3 regions of the Dactylosporangium cerinum genome follow, and region 1 is predicted to be linked to each of the others. Evidence: riboswitches for the same ligand, from Rfam matches in the RefSeq annotation. Region 1 holds a riboswitch; each other region holds the start of a gene.
What was found. Region 1 has a riboswitch for ZMP and ZTP ahead of ACFPIJ_RS46830 (bifunctional 5,10-methylenetetrahydrofolate dehydrogenase/5,10-methenyltetrahydrofolate cyclohydrolase). Riboswitches for the same ligand answer to the same signal wherever they lie in the genome.

Region 1 (4,013 bases):
GTCGCGCACCATGTCAGTCCCGTCCCGCTCGGAAAGATGTGCACTGTCGGCCGTCAGCGACGCGGTGCCCACCTCCGGAGCACCGCCCGACATGAAGTCTTGATTGGCCGCGGTGACCGGCGCCGGGAACGCAAGAACGGCGCGCGGCCAGCCTACGGCGCACAGGCGACCTGAGCTATGGCTCATCGGCGCGTCGTCAGGCTTGTCACTCTCACCTGGCCCCAGAAAGACCAAAAAGCCGTCGACTCGGCGGAGAAGACCGCCGAGTCGCTTCGCCGGCGCCATCGGCCAGCCGCTGCCACAGTTTCTGATGTCCATCGTCGAACCCCCGCGTTCCCCGTGTCCGGGGACGCTCGGCCCGCCCCCGGTTTACCGCCCGCGCTTGCCCTTCCGGCGTTGCGCGATTTCTCGTTCCCGCACGATCTCGACGACCGTCGTCGGCTCGGCGAGGACGGTGTCCCCGCACAGGCGTACCGACGCCGCACCCGCACCAAGCCGGCTCAGGGTCTCCGCATGCTCGGCGATCTCGGCCGCAGCGGAGGCTCCCTTGAGCGCGAGCAGTCGCCCACCGACGGCGGTGAGGGGAAGACACCAACCGGCAAGCCGGTCCAGCGGTGCGACTGCTCTGGCGGTGACGACATCGGCGAGGGGGAGCTTCCCGACGCACTCCTCGGCCCGCGCCCGGACCACTGTGGTCCGCTCGAGGCCGAGCGCCGTCACCGCTTCGGAAAGGAACGCGGTACGTCGTGCGAGCGGCTCGACCAACGTGACAACCAGGTCGGGACGAGCCACTGCCAGCACCATACCGGGCAGCCCGGCGCCGGAGCCGACGTCAACGACCGTGGCGTCCGACTGAATCAGATCGCCGAGGACGGCGCAGTTGAGGAGGTGGCGTTCCCAGATCCGAGGCGCCTCGCGCGGCCCGATCAGCCCTCTGATCACCCCGTCGGTGACGAGCAACTGAGCGAACCGCTCAGCCAACGGAAGCCGGTCTCCGAACACCTTCTCGGCAGCCGGCAACACCTCGAGCGGAACAGCACCATCCATGCACTCAAGCAAATCACGCCCACCCCGCCCGCCGGGCCGCCGGGCTCGGGGGGAGCGCCGTGCCTCTCAGGGGGAGCACTGTGCACAAGGTCTCGGGCCGCGACTGGTGCGCGGCCCGAGACCGATGTTTCACGTGAAACGGCACTCAGCGACAGCGCCGGCGATGGCGATGGCGATGGCGATGGCGCCGCGGGGCTTCACGAGCGTCGCGGGTTCACCTGTTCGCGGGGTTCACGTGTTCACGTGGAACGGAGCTCGGCGGCCGCGACAGCGTTGCGGAAGAGCATGGCGACGGTGGTGGGGCCGACGCCTCCGACCCGCGGGGTGATGGCGCCCGCAACGGCGGCGCAGGACTCATCCACGTCGGGCAGCAGCCGGCGACCTTCGTAACGGACACCGCCACCGATGACGACAGCGCCGGGCTTCACGTGGTCCGGCTGGATGATGCCGGGAACGCCGGCAGCGGCGATGAGAATGTCGGCTCGCTGGGTGTACCGCGGCCAGTCCGCAACACCGGTGTGAACCACGGTGACGGCGGCGTTGGCGGTCGGGCGCTTCTGCGAGAGCAGCATCGCGAGCGGCCGGCCGAGCGTCGCACCGCGGCCGAGGATCACGACCTCCCTGCCGCTCACGGGAATCTCGTAGTGCGCGAGGAGCGCCTCGATGCCGGCGGGCGTGCAGGGGAGTGGCCCGGGCATCCCCGCGGCGAGACGCCCGAGGTTCAGCGGGTGCATGCCGTCGACGTCCATGTCCGGGTCGACCCGCTGCAACGCCGTGTCGTAGTCGATGTGCCGCGGCGTCGGGTACTGGATCAGCAACCCGTGCACATCGGGGTCCGCGTTGAACCGGTCGATCACGGCGTGCAGGGCGTCCTGCGTAGCGTCGGCGGGCAGGTGCTCATGCGGCGACGCGAACCCGAGCTCCGCGGCCTGGCGCTGTTTGATGCGGATGTACCCCGCGCTCGCATCGTCATCGCCGACAAGAATCGTCGCGAGCGACGGGACAACGCCCCGCTCGCGCAGCTTTGCGACCCGGGTCGCAACGTCGGCCAGGATCTGCTCGGCGACGGGAGCGCCGGGCAGAAGAACAGCAGTGGTCGTGGACATAAGACTCCTCGACGTGAGGACCCAGGCGGTCGACCCTCACAACCCGAGCTCCCCGATGGTCCGTCCCATCCCGGTGCCGCCAGTCGCGTCTTCGCCCATTGTCCCCGATCCCCGGACCGTGCGCCCACGCGGGGACAAAGCCCAGGCAACCGAATCGGAGCACCGCGCCACGAGGTTCAAGCGGCCGCCTTCCCTCGCCCGGGTTCAGCGGCCGTCGATCACGTCCACGCATCACCCCGTGCCCAGCGACCGTTCCGCACCTTCGATCACGACCACCTCGATCGAAGACGCCCCACGGCCACCCGGACGACCAGCCCACGACCTCGATCACACGACCACCGGCATCGGTAGTGCCGGACCTGGCGCCGGGCATGCGGCGCTGTTGCCGGATTCCCACAACCCGAAGGATCCACGGGCACCCGACCCCGGAAGTCATTCCGACTGTCGCGGCCACCACCCTGCCGGACACCGTCCTTCACAGATCAAAGTCGCGGACCGAGCACATGGCCGGGCAGGTTGAACAGCACCGAGGAAGCCGCGTGGCCGAAGTGGTCCGCTTCAAGGAGCAGGTGCACCACTCCACAATCACGACTGCCGGACAGGAACCCAGCGGGCGGACATCTGCCGGCGGACACGACCAAGGTCTTGTCGAGCGGTTGCCGCATGCGCGGTGCCCGATCCGGAGCTGCCGAGGTTTGCATCAGGCTCGTTGCCCGCGTGCCGCGCCGGGGGAGCGGACCTCCCCGGTGATCAAAATCGCCGACCGGCTGTCCACGGCGGTTTCAGGATCTGGTTGCGACACCGCTGGTGAGGAACTCGTTGAGTTTCTCGGCGGGGGTTCATCTTCGCGGTCAGCTGGGCGATGACGTGTTCGCTGACGCGGCTGTCGGGCAGCGCGACGAGGAGCACGAACCGGGTCGCGCGTCCCACCAGGGTCGCGATCGCTGTCTCCCCGTTCCTGCCGATGAGCAGGTCACCCTCGCAATGACCCGGCACCGCCCGGTCCTCGGCCTCGGCCGGCCGGTCGCTGATGCTCAAGCGGTGTAGCGCAGCAGCTTCACCCAACGTTCGACAGCACCCGGAGTGGACGATCACCCCGGCGATCAAGCCACACGCCGACCAGGCGGACGAGCAGGACCGTCGCCGTCTGACGTTCCACCGGTTGATCGCAGTCGCCCCACGGCCGCCCGGGCGACCAAGCCCACGACTTCGATCTGCAAAGCTTCAAGACCGGAGTCACGGCGCCAAAGACCTCGACTCTGCACACCATCGAGAGCGCCACCGGCCGGACAGACGAAGGCGGGGCGCCCCCCAAGAGGGACGCCCCGCCAAACGGCAGAACAAAGGCCGACCGCCGTGAGGCGGAAACGACCGTCAGGCGACGGGCCGCACCACGATCCGCCGGGCCGGCTCGACACCTTCCGACTCGCTCTCCACGCCAGGGAGCGCGTTGATCACGTCGTGCACGCACTTACGCTCGAAGGCGCTCATCGGCTCCAGCCGCACGGCCTCGCCGTACTCCTTCACCTTCTCGGCGGCGTTCTTGGCGATCGCGCCGAGCTCCTTGCGGCGCAGCGCCCGGTAGCCGCCGACGTCGAGGAGCAGACGGCTGGGGGAGCCCGTCTGCCGGAAGACCGCGAGGCGGCTCAGCTCCTGCAGCGCTTCAAGGGTGGCGCCGCGCTGGCCGACGAGCGCCTGGAGCCGGCGGCCGGAGCCGTCGCCGCCCTCGACGACCTCGACCACGGGACGACCGCTGACGACGAGCTCGTCGATGTCGCCGTCGTAGTCGAGGATGTCGAGGAGGCCCTCGACGTAGTCGGCCGCAATCTCGCTTTCGCGGAACAGGTCGGCCGCAGCTCG
Region 2 (4,013 bases), on a different contig from region 1:
CCACCTGCGCAACCTCGGGATCATCGTCGCCGACGCGGTCGCCGAGGCCGGTGGGGTCGCCAAGGAGTTCAACACCATCGCCGTCGACGACGGCATCGCGATGGGGCACGGCGGGATGCTGTACTCGCTGCCCAGCCGCGAGCTCATCGCCGACGCCGTCGAGTACATGGTGCAGGCGCACTGCGCCGACGCCCTCGTGTGCATCTCCAACTGCGACAAGATCACGCCCGGCATGCTGCTCGCTGCCCTCCGCCTCAACATCCCCACCGTCTTCGTCTCCGGCGGCCCTATGGAAGCCGGCAAGACCATCGCGATCGAGGGCGTCGTGCACGCCAAGCTCGACCTCATCGACGCGATGATCGCCTCCGCCAACGAGGCCGTCACCGACGAGCAGCTCGGCGAGATCGAGCGCTCCGCCTGCCCGACCTGCGGCTCGTGCTCCGGCATGTTCACCGCCAACTCGATGAACTGCCTCACCGAGGCGATCGGCCTGGCCCTGCCCGGCAACGGCTCCACCCTCGCCACGCACAGCGCCCGCAAGGCCCTGTTCGAGCGGGCCGGCTCGCTGATCGTCGAGCTGTGCAAGCAGTACTACGAGGGTGATGACGCCTCGGTGCTGCCGCGCGCGATCGCCACCCGGGAGGCGTTCGAGAACGCGGTCGCCCTCGACGTGGCCATGGGCGGCTCGACCAACACCGTCCTGCACCTGCTGGCCGCCGCCCGCGAGGCCGAGGTCGAGTTCAGCGTCTCCGACATCGACGGTATCTCCCGCAAGGTGCCGTGCCTGTCGAAGGTCGCGCCGAACAGCCCGAAGTACCACATGGAGGACGTCCACCGGGCCGGCGGCATCCCCGCGATCCTGGGCGAGCTCAACCGCGCGGGTCTCCTGAACACCGGCGTGCGCAGCGTGCATTCTCCGGATCTGTCCAGCTGGCTCGCGTCCTGGGACATCCGCTCGGGTGCTGCCAGCGAGACGGCGCTCGAGCTGTTCCACGCCGCGCCGGGCGGGGTCCGCACCGTGGAGCCGTTCTCCACGTCCAACCGCTGGGCGACCCTGGACACCGACGCGGCCGAGGGCTGCATCCGTTCCAAGGAGCACGCGTACACGGCCGACGGCGGCCTGGCGATCCTCTTCGGCAACATCGCCCCCGACGGCTGCGTCGTGAAGACCGCCGGCGTGCCGGACGAGAACCTCGTCTTCCACGGCACGGCCCGGGTCTTCGAGTCGCAGGAGTCCGCCGTCGACGGCATCCTCGCCAAGCAGGTCGTCGCCGGTGACGTGGTGGTCATCCGGTACGAAGGACCGAAGGGCGGGCCGGGCATGCAGGAGATGCTCTACCCGACGTCGTTCCTGAAGGGCCGTGGCCTCGGCCGGGCCTGCGCGCTCATCACCGACGGCCGGTTCTCCGGCGGCACCTCCGGCCTGTCCATCGGACACATCTCCCCGGAGGCGGCCGGCGGCGGGCTGATCGCCCTCGTCGAGGACGGCGACCGGATCGAGATCGACATCCCGCACCGCTCGATCGACCTCGTGGTCGACGAGGACGTGCTGACCGCGCGCCGCGTCGCCCAGGAGAAGCGCGAGCGGCCGTACACGCCGCTGGACCGCACCCGGCCGGTCTCGGCCGCGCTGCGTGCGTACGCCTCGATGGCCACCGCGGCCAGCGACGGCGCCTACCGCAAGGTGCCGTGATGTATCACCCGGGCCACTTCAACCGAAGTGGCCCGGGTTTTCCATGAGCTGGTGGGCTAGCATCGCTGTTGAACCCGCGACTGGCGCATCAAGGTGGAACCGACCACCGGGGAGCTTCCTGCATCGCTGGCACCGCGCGCCTGGGTGCCGCGGTCGGCTTTGCCTTGGGAGCACCCATGCATGTGCCTGCCCTGCCCTCCATCACCTCGTCCGACCCGGACCTCGCGGACCTCATCCAGCGCGAGGCCTCCCGCCAGCACGACACGCTGCGGATGATCGCCTCGGAGAACTACGTCTCCCAGGCCGTCCTCGAGGCCACCGGCACCGTCCTCACCAACAAGTACTCCGAGGGCTACCCGGGCAAGCGTTACTACGAGGGCCAGCGCTTCATCGACCCGATCGAGGAGCTGGCGATCGCCCGCGCCAAGTCGGTCTTCGGCGTCGAGCACGCCAACGTGCAGCCGTACTCCGGCTCCCCCGCGAACCTCGCCGTCTACATGGCCCTGGCCGCCCCCGGCGACACCGTCATGGGCATGGCCCTCCCCATGGGCGGCCACCTCACCCACGGCTGGCCCGTGTCGGCCACCGGCGCCTGGTTCCGGCCCGTGCAGTACACCGTCGGCAGGTCCGACGGCCTCGTCGACTTCGACGAGGTCCGCGACATCGCCCTCCGCGAGCGCCCGAAGCTCATCTTCTGCGGCGGCACGGCCCTGCCCCGCACCATCGACTTCCCGCGCTTCGCCGAGATCGCCCGCGAGGTGGACGCGGTGCTCGTGGCGGACATCGCGCACATCGCCGGCCTCGTCGCGGGCGGTGCGCACCCCTCCCCGGTCGGCCACGCCCCGGTCATCACGACCACCACCCACAAGACGCTCCGCGGCCCGCGCGGCGCGATGCTGCTCTGCTCCTCTGACTTCTCGAAGGCCATCGACAAGGCCGTGTTCCCCGGCCTGCAGGGCGGCCCGCACAACCACACCACCGCGGGCATCGCCGTCGCGCTGCGGGAGGCCGCACAGCCGTCCTTCAGCGTCTACGCCCACCAGATCGTGGCCAACGCCCGCGCGCTGGCGTCCTCGTTGCTGGAGCGCGGCTTCGACCTGGTCTCCGGCGGCACCGACAACCACCTCATCCTGCTCGACCTCACCGGCAAGAACATCGGCGGCAAGCCCGCCGCCCGCGCCCTCGACCGCGCCGGCATCGAGACGAACTACAACACCGTCCCGTATGACACCCGCAAGCCCTTCGACCCGTCCGGCGTGCGCATCGGCACCCCCGCCCTCACCACCCGCGGCCTCACCGAGGCGCAGATGCCCCAGGTCGCCGACTGGATCTCCCGTGCCGTCGACGCCGCCGTGAAGGACGACGACCAGGCCCTGGACACGATCGCCGCCGAGGTCCGCGAGCTGCTGTCCGCGTACCCCATGCCCGGCTGGCACTGACCCCTCCTGCTCGAAGGACGGATCCGGCCGCGAACCTGACCAGATCCGTCCTTCGAGCACCAGCGAGCCGCCGCGCGGGGCGCCGGGTGTGTGGACGCCGGCCCCGCGACGCGCACCAGCACCGCGTGGTGGTGATCGCAGTCGTGCACGGGTTGTGCGGACAGCCGGCTAGCGACTTCGATCACCGGGGAGATCCGCTCCCGGCGCAGAAGCAAGCAGGCGACGAAGCTGATCCAGACCTCGGCGGTGCCGGATCGGGCGCCGGGCCCGCGGGGTTGTTGCTGGATTCCCACGGACCCGAAGGATCCCGGGCACCTGGAGAGGCGACTCGGCACGTCGCCCTGACGACGCAGCGCGACCACCCGAGGCGCGCCAGCGCACCCGATCCCGCCGACCCCGCCACTGGCACGCACCAACCACCGACCCGACCCAGTTCGATCCTGCCGCCACGATCAACGGACGAAACTGGCCATCCACACGACCAGAACCGTCCTTCGATCACCAGCAGGCCGGACACGACCGGCAGAAGAAGCTCGCGAAAAGCACGAAACCGGGCAACAGTCGACAGGCGACTTCTGCACGTTGGCGCCGCCGAACGGGAGCCCGGAGGACCGGGCGTGTCGGTCCGGTCCTTCCTGCGGTGTCCGGGCGGACGGGTTGGCGCCGGGTGCTACTTGCGGCGCAGGAAGCGGCGGGAGCGCTGGTCCGGGTTCTTGGGCTCCTCGTCGAGGTTGAGCTCCAGCGGCGCCACGTCGTCGTCGAACATCATGTCGCGGGCCCGTTGCCGCTGCCCGGGCACTGCGGAGCCGGCCCGCTCCTGCTCGCCGCCACCGCCGCCACCACCGCCCGCCGGAGTGCGGGACGAGATGCGGGACCGGCTG
Region 3 (4,013 bases), on a different contig from region 1:
GTACTGCTACCGGATGCTGGGCTCGTTCCACGACGCCGAGGACCTGGCGCAGGAGACGATGCTGCGCGCGTGGAAGGCCCGCGACTCCTACGACAGCAGCCGGGCGTCGGTGCGCACCTGGCTGTACCGGATCGCCACCAACGCCTGCCTGACGGCGCTGGCGGGACGGGCCCGGCGGCCGCTGCCGTCGGGGTTGGGCGCGCCCGCCGACGATCTGGAGGCGCCGCTCACCCCGGCGTTCGACGTCGCGTGGCTGCAGCCGTTCCCGGACGCCCGGGTGGACCTGCAGGTGCGCACCGACCTGCGGCTCGCGCTGGTGGCGGCCGTGCAGTTCCTGCCGCCCCGCCAGCGCGCCGTGCTGCTGCTGCGCGACGTGCTCGACTTCAGCGCCGCCGAGGTCGCCGGGCACCTGGACACCACGGTCCCGGCCGTCAACAGCGCGCTGCAACGGGCCCGCGCCGCGCTCGCCGGCATCGGCGGGATCGACGAGGTCACCGAGCCCGACGACCCGGCGACCCGCGCGGTCATCGACCGGTATGCGCGGGCGTTCGTGGCGGCCGACGTGCCGGCGCTGGTCCGCCTGCTCGCCGACGACGCGATCCTGGAGATGCCGCCGGTGCCGTTGTGGTACCGCGGCCGCGACGACTACGGCCGGTTCATGGACCGCGTGTTCCGGATCCGTGGCACCGGGTGGGCCGTCCAGCACCTCACGGCCAACGGGCAGCCGGCGCTCGCCGCGTACGCCCCGCAGCCCGAGGGCGGGTTCCAGGCGCACACGCTGCAGGTCTTCAGCGTCGCCGGCGGCCGGGTGGCGCGCACCGTCGTGTTCGCCGACCCGGCCGTGTTCGAGCTGTTCGAGCTGCCCGCCCAGATTTCCGCCGACGATTTCCGCCGGCTGCGATGAGTTCCGGCGGCGCCGCTGGTACGTACCGGCGAGCACCGACCGAAAGGACATCATCGTGAGCGTCATCGTCATCGAGTTCATCACCGTGGACGGCATCGTGTCCGACCCCGACGGCAGGGACGGCACACCGACCGGCGGCTGGGCGTTCCGGCACGGACCCGCCACGGTCGCGGGTGACAAGTTCCACCTCGGCAGCACCCTTGACGACGGAGCCCTGCTGCTGGGCCGCACCACCTGGCAGGCCTTCTCGAAGCTGTGGCCGCACCGCGACACCCCGTTCGCGGCCCGGATGAACGCCGTGCCGAAGCTGGTCGTCTCGAACACCCTGTCGGACGTCTCGGCTTGGGCGAACTCGTCCGTCGTCGACGGCGACCTCATCGACACGGTCAAGCGGGCCGAGCGGGACCTGGTCGTCGCCGGCAGCCTCAGCGTCGTGCACGCGCTGCTGGCCGAGGACCTGATCGACGAGTACCGGCTCCTGACCTTCCCCACCATCGCCGGCACCGGGCGGCGGCTGTTCCCCGAGTGCGCGCCCGCCTACCTGGAATGCCGGTCATCCGAACACCTCGGCGACACGGTCCTGAGCCGCTACCACCGGGCGGCGCCGGCGACCGGTTGACGCTTCAGGCCAACGGGATTCGGTACGCTGTCCTCGGCCGGGTACTGGCGAGGGTGGAGCACCACCGGGGACCCGGCCGGATCGAGGGTGTGGCGCCGACCGCCTGGGTGCCTCCGGAAGCAGACTTCTGCGATTCGGAGGCGGCATGGAACTGCGCTATGGCATGAACCCGCACCAGACGGCGGCGACCGCGGTGCCGATCGAGCCCGAGCGGCAACCGTTGCGGATGGTGCACGGGCAACCGTCGTACATCAACGTCCTGGATGCCGCCGGGGCGTGGCAGCTGGTACGGGAGGCCGCCGCGGCGCTCGGGCGACCCGTCGCGGCGTCGTTCAAGCACGTGTCACCGGCCGGCGCCGCGACCGCGGGTCGCCTCGATGACGTCATGGCGCACACGTACCAGCTGGATCCGGGCCAGACCGGGGAACTGACCAGTGCATACGTGCGGGCGAGGGACGCCGATCCGAAGAGTTCCTACGGCGACTTCGTCGCGGTGTCCGGGCCCGTCGACGCGGAGCTGGCCGACCTGCTGCGGCGGGTCGTGTCCGACGGCATCGTCGCACCCGGGTTCGAGCCGGGGGTGGTGGCGACCCTCGCCGCGAAGAAGGGCGGCCGGTTCCTCGTCGTGGAGGCCGACCCGGCGTTCGAGCCGCCGGCGGTGGAGACCCGCGACGTCTACGGGCTGCGCCTCACCCAGCCCCGCGACGCCGCGCCGCTGACCCGGGCGCTGCTCGGCGACCCGCGACTGCCCGCCGTGGCCGTCGACGACCTGCTGCTCGGCCTCGTCGTGGTCCGGTACACCCAGTCGAACTCGGTGGCGTATCTGCGCGACGGGATGGCCCTGGGGATCGGCGCCGGGCAGCAGTCCCGGGTCGACTGCACCCGACTCGCCGGCGCCAAGGTGTCCACCTGGTGGCTGCGCCGCCACCCGTCGTGCCAGGCCCTGGCAGCCGGGGCGAAGGTGCAGGACCGCGTCGCGGCGCAGCTCCGCCGGGTCGGGGCCATTCCCGACCCGGCGGCGTGGCTGCGGGACCTCGACGGGGTCGCGTTCGTGTCGGACGGTGCGCTGCCGTTCCCCGACAACGTCGAGGAGGCCGCCCGGCACGGCGTGCGGTACATCGCCGAGCCGGGCGACTCGATCCGCTCGACCTCGGTCCTCGATGCGTGCGAACGGCTGGGCGTCACGCACGTGCGCACCGGCGTGCGCCTGTTCCGGCACTGACGCAGCCGGCGAAGCGGTCAGCCCTGCTGGATCCGCACGGTGTTGCCGGACGGGTCGCGGAACGCCGAGTCGCGCGGGCCCCACGGCCGCTCGATCGGCTCCTGCAGCACCTCGGCGCCAGAGGCCCGGACCCGCTCGAACGCCGTGTCGAGGTCGTCGGTGCTGAGGACGATCATCGGCAGGACGCCCTTGGACAGCAGCTCCTGCAGGGCGTCGCCGTCGGCCTCGGTGCGACCGGCGTGCGGCAGCGACAGCACGAACTGCAGCCCGTTCTGGTCCTTGCCGCCCAGCGTGACCCAGCGGGCCGCACCCTCGCCGATGTCGTTCTGCACCTCGAGCCCGAGCGCGTCCCGGTAGAAGGCGAGCGACGCATCCCAGTCGCTCACGGTGATGTGGTGGTACTTGAGTGCCAGCAGTTCGTTTTCCATGCCCGTAACCCTAGGAACGCCCAGGTCCGGGCCGCTTCTTGATTCCTGACCGGATTCCTGGCTGCATCCTTGCCCGGTTCGCAGGCCCCGGTTAGGTGGCCGCGCTCCGGGCCACCGCGGCGGCCCGGACGGTGGGGGTCAGGGCGGTCGCGATCACCGCATATCCCGCGCTGGACGGGTGGAAGCGGTCCGGGCTGAACAGGGCGGGCTCCGCGGCGAACGCGGCCGCGCTCCGGCCGATGTCGGCGATGTGGGCGCCCGCGGTGCGCGCCGCCTGGGTCTGGGCCTGCTGCAGCGCGTGGCTGCCGGCGCGGACGGCCGCCCGCAGCTGCGGCGGCACCCACGGGATGACGCTCAGGTCGGGTGCGGGCGCGACCACGACCTCGGCGCCGGCGGCACGCAGGGCGCGGACCGCGGCCCCGAGCAGCGCCGCGGCCCGCTGCGCCGGGACGAGGTGGGTGAGGTCGTTGGCGCCGACGATGATGAGCGCCAGGTCCGGCGTCGCGGCCGTCGCCCGGCGGACCTGCTCCGCGAGGCCCTGGCTGTCGGCGCCGGGCACCGCGAAGACCCGCACCTGCGTCGGCGTGCCCGCCGCGGTCAGCGCCGCGGCCAGCCTCGCCCCGACGGTGTCGTCGGGGCTCGACGCGCCCTGCCCGTATGCGATGGAGTCGCCGAGCACGGCGAGCGTCAGTGCCACAGCAATGGACAACACCGGCACCGCCGCGTTCGTTCCCGCGCCGGCTCAGCGGGTTCGTCGGCCCTTCTCGTCGGCCCGCACGATCCGGCGGTCCCTGGCCACGGTTGACATTATGCAGGCAACTGCCTGCATAATGGGGTATG

Region 2: linked by a shared signal. The riboswitch ahead of ACFPIJ_RS03215 (serine hydroxymethyltransferase) and the one ahead of ACFPIJ_RS46830 (bifunctional 5,10-methylenetetrahydrofolate dehydrogenase/5,10-methenyltetrahydrofolate cyclohydrolase) in region 1 are both predicted to bind ZMP and ZTP.
Region 3: linked by a shared signal. The riboswitch ahead of ACFPIJ_RS30000 (phosphoribosylaminoimidazolecarboxamide formyltransferase) and the one ahead of ACFPIJ_RS46830 (bifunctional 5,10-methylenetetrahydrofolate dehydrogenase/5,10-methenyltetrahydrofolate cyclohydrolase) in region 1 are both predicted to bind ZMP and ZTP.

Annotation. Positions count from the first base shown of each region.
Region 1 covers NZ_JBHSIU010000070.1:143,907-147,919, reverse strand. The annotation lists gene ACFPIJ_RS46840 (AAA family ATPase) at 1-9, opposite strand, end outside; gene rsmG (16S rRNA (guanine(527)-N(7))-methyltransferase RsmG) at 370-1,023, opposite strand; gene ACFPIJ_RS46830 (bifunctional 5,10-methylenetetrahydrofolate dehydrogenase/5,10-methenyltetrahydrofolate cyclohydrolase) at 1,287-2,153, opposite strand; ZMP/ZTP riboswitch at 2,166-2,250, opposite strand; partial or broken gene ACFPIJ_RS46825 (IS30 family transposase) at 3,041-3,191, opposite strand; gene ACFPIJ_RS46820 (Jag family protein) at 3,528-4,013, opposite strand, start outside.
Region 2 covers NZ_JBHSIU010000004.1:485,547-489,559, forward strand. The annotation lists gene ilvD (dihydroxy-acid dehydratase) at 1-1,693, shown strand, start outside; ZMP/ZTP riboswitch at 1,760-1,846, shown strand; gene ACFPIJ_RS03215 (serine hydroxymethyltransferase) at 1,870-3,132, shown strand; gene ACFPIJ_RS03220 (hypothetical protein) at 3,803-4,013, opposite strand, start outside.
Region 3 covers NZ_JBHSIU010000041.1:212,531-216,543, forward strand. The annotation lists gene ACFPIJ_RS29990 (RNA polymerase subunit sigma-70) at 1-904, shown strand, start outside; gene ACFPIJ_RS29995 (dihydrofolate reductase family protein) at 960-1,523, shown strand; ZMP/ZTP riboswitch at 1,554-1,639, shown strand; gene ACFPIJ_RS30000 (phosphoribosylaminoimidazolecarboxamide formyltransferase) at 1,669-2,745, shown strand; gene ACFPIJ_RS30005 (VOC family protein) at 2,763-3,173, opposite strand; gene ACFPIJ_RS30010 (GDSL-type esterase/lipase family protein) at 3,265-3,882, opposite strand; gene ACFPIJ_RS30015 (ArsR/SmtB family transcription factor) at 4,011-4,013, shown strand, end outside.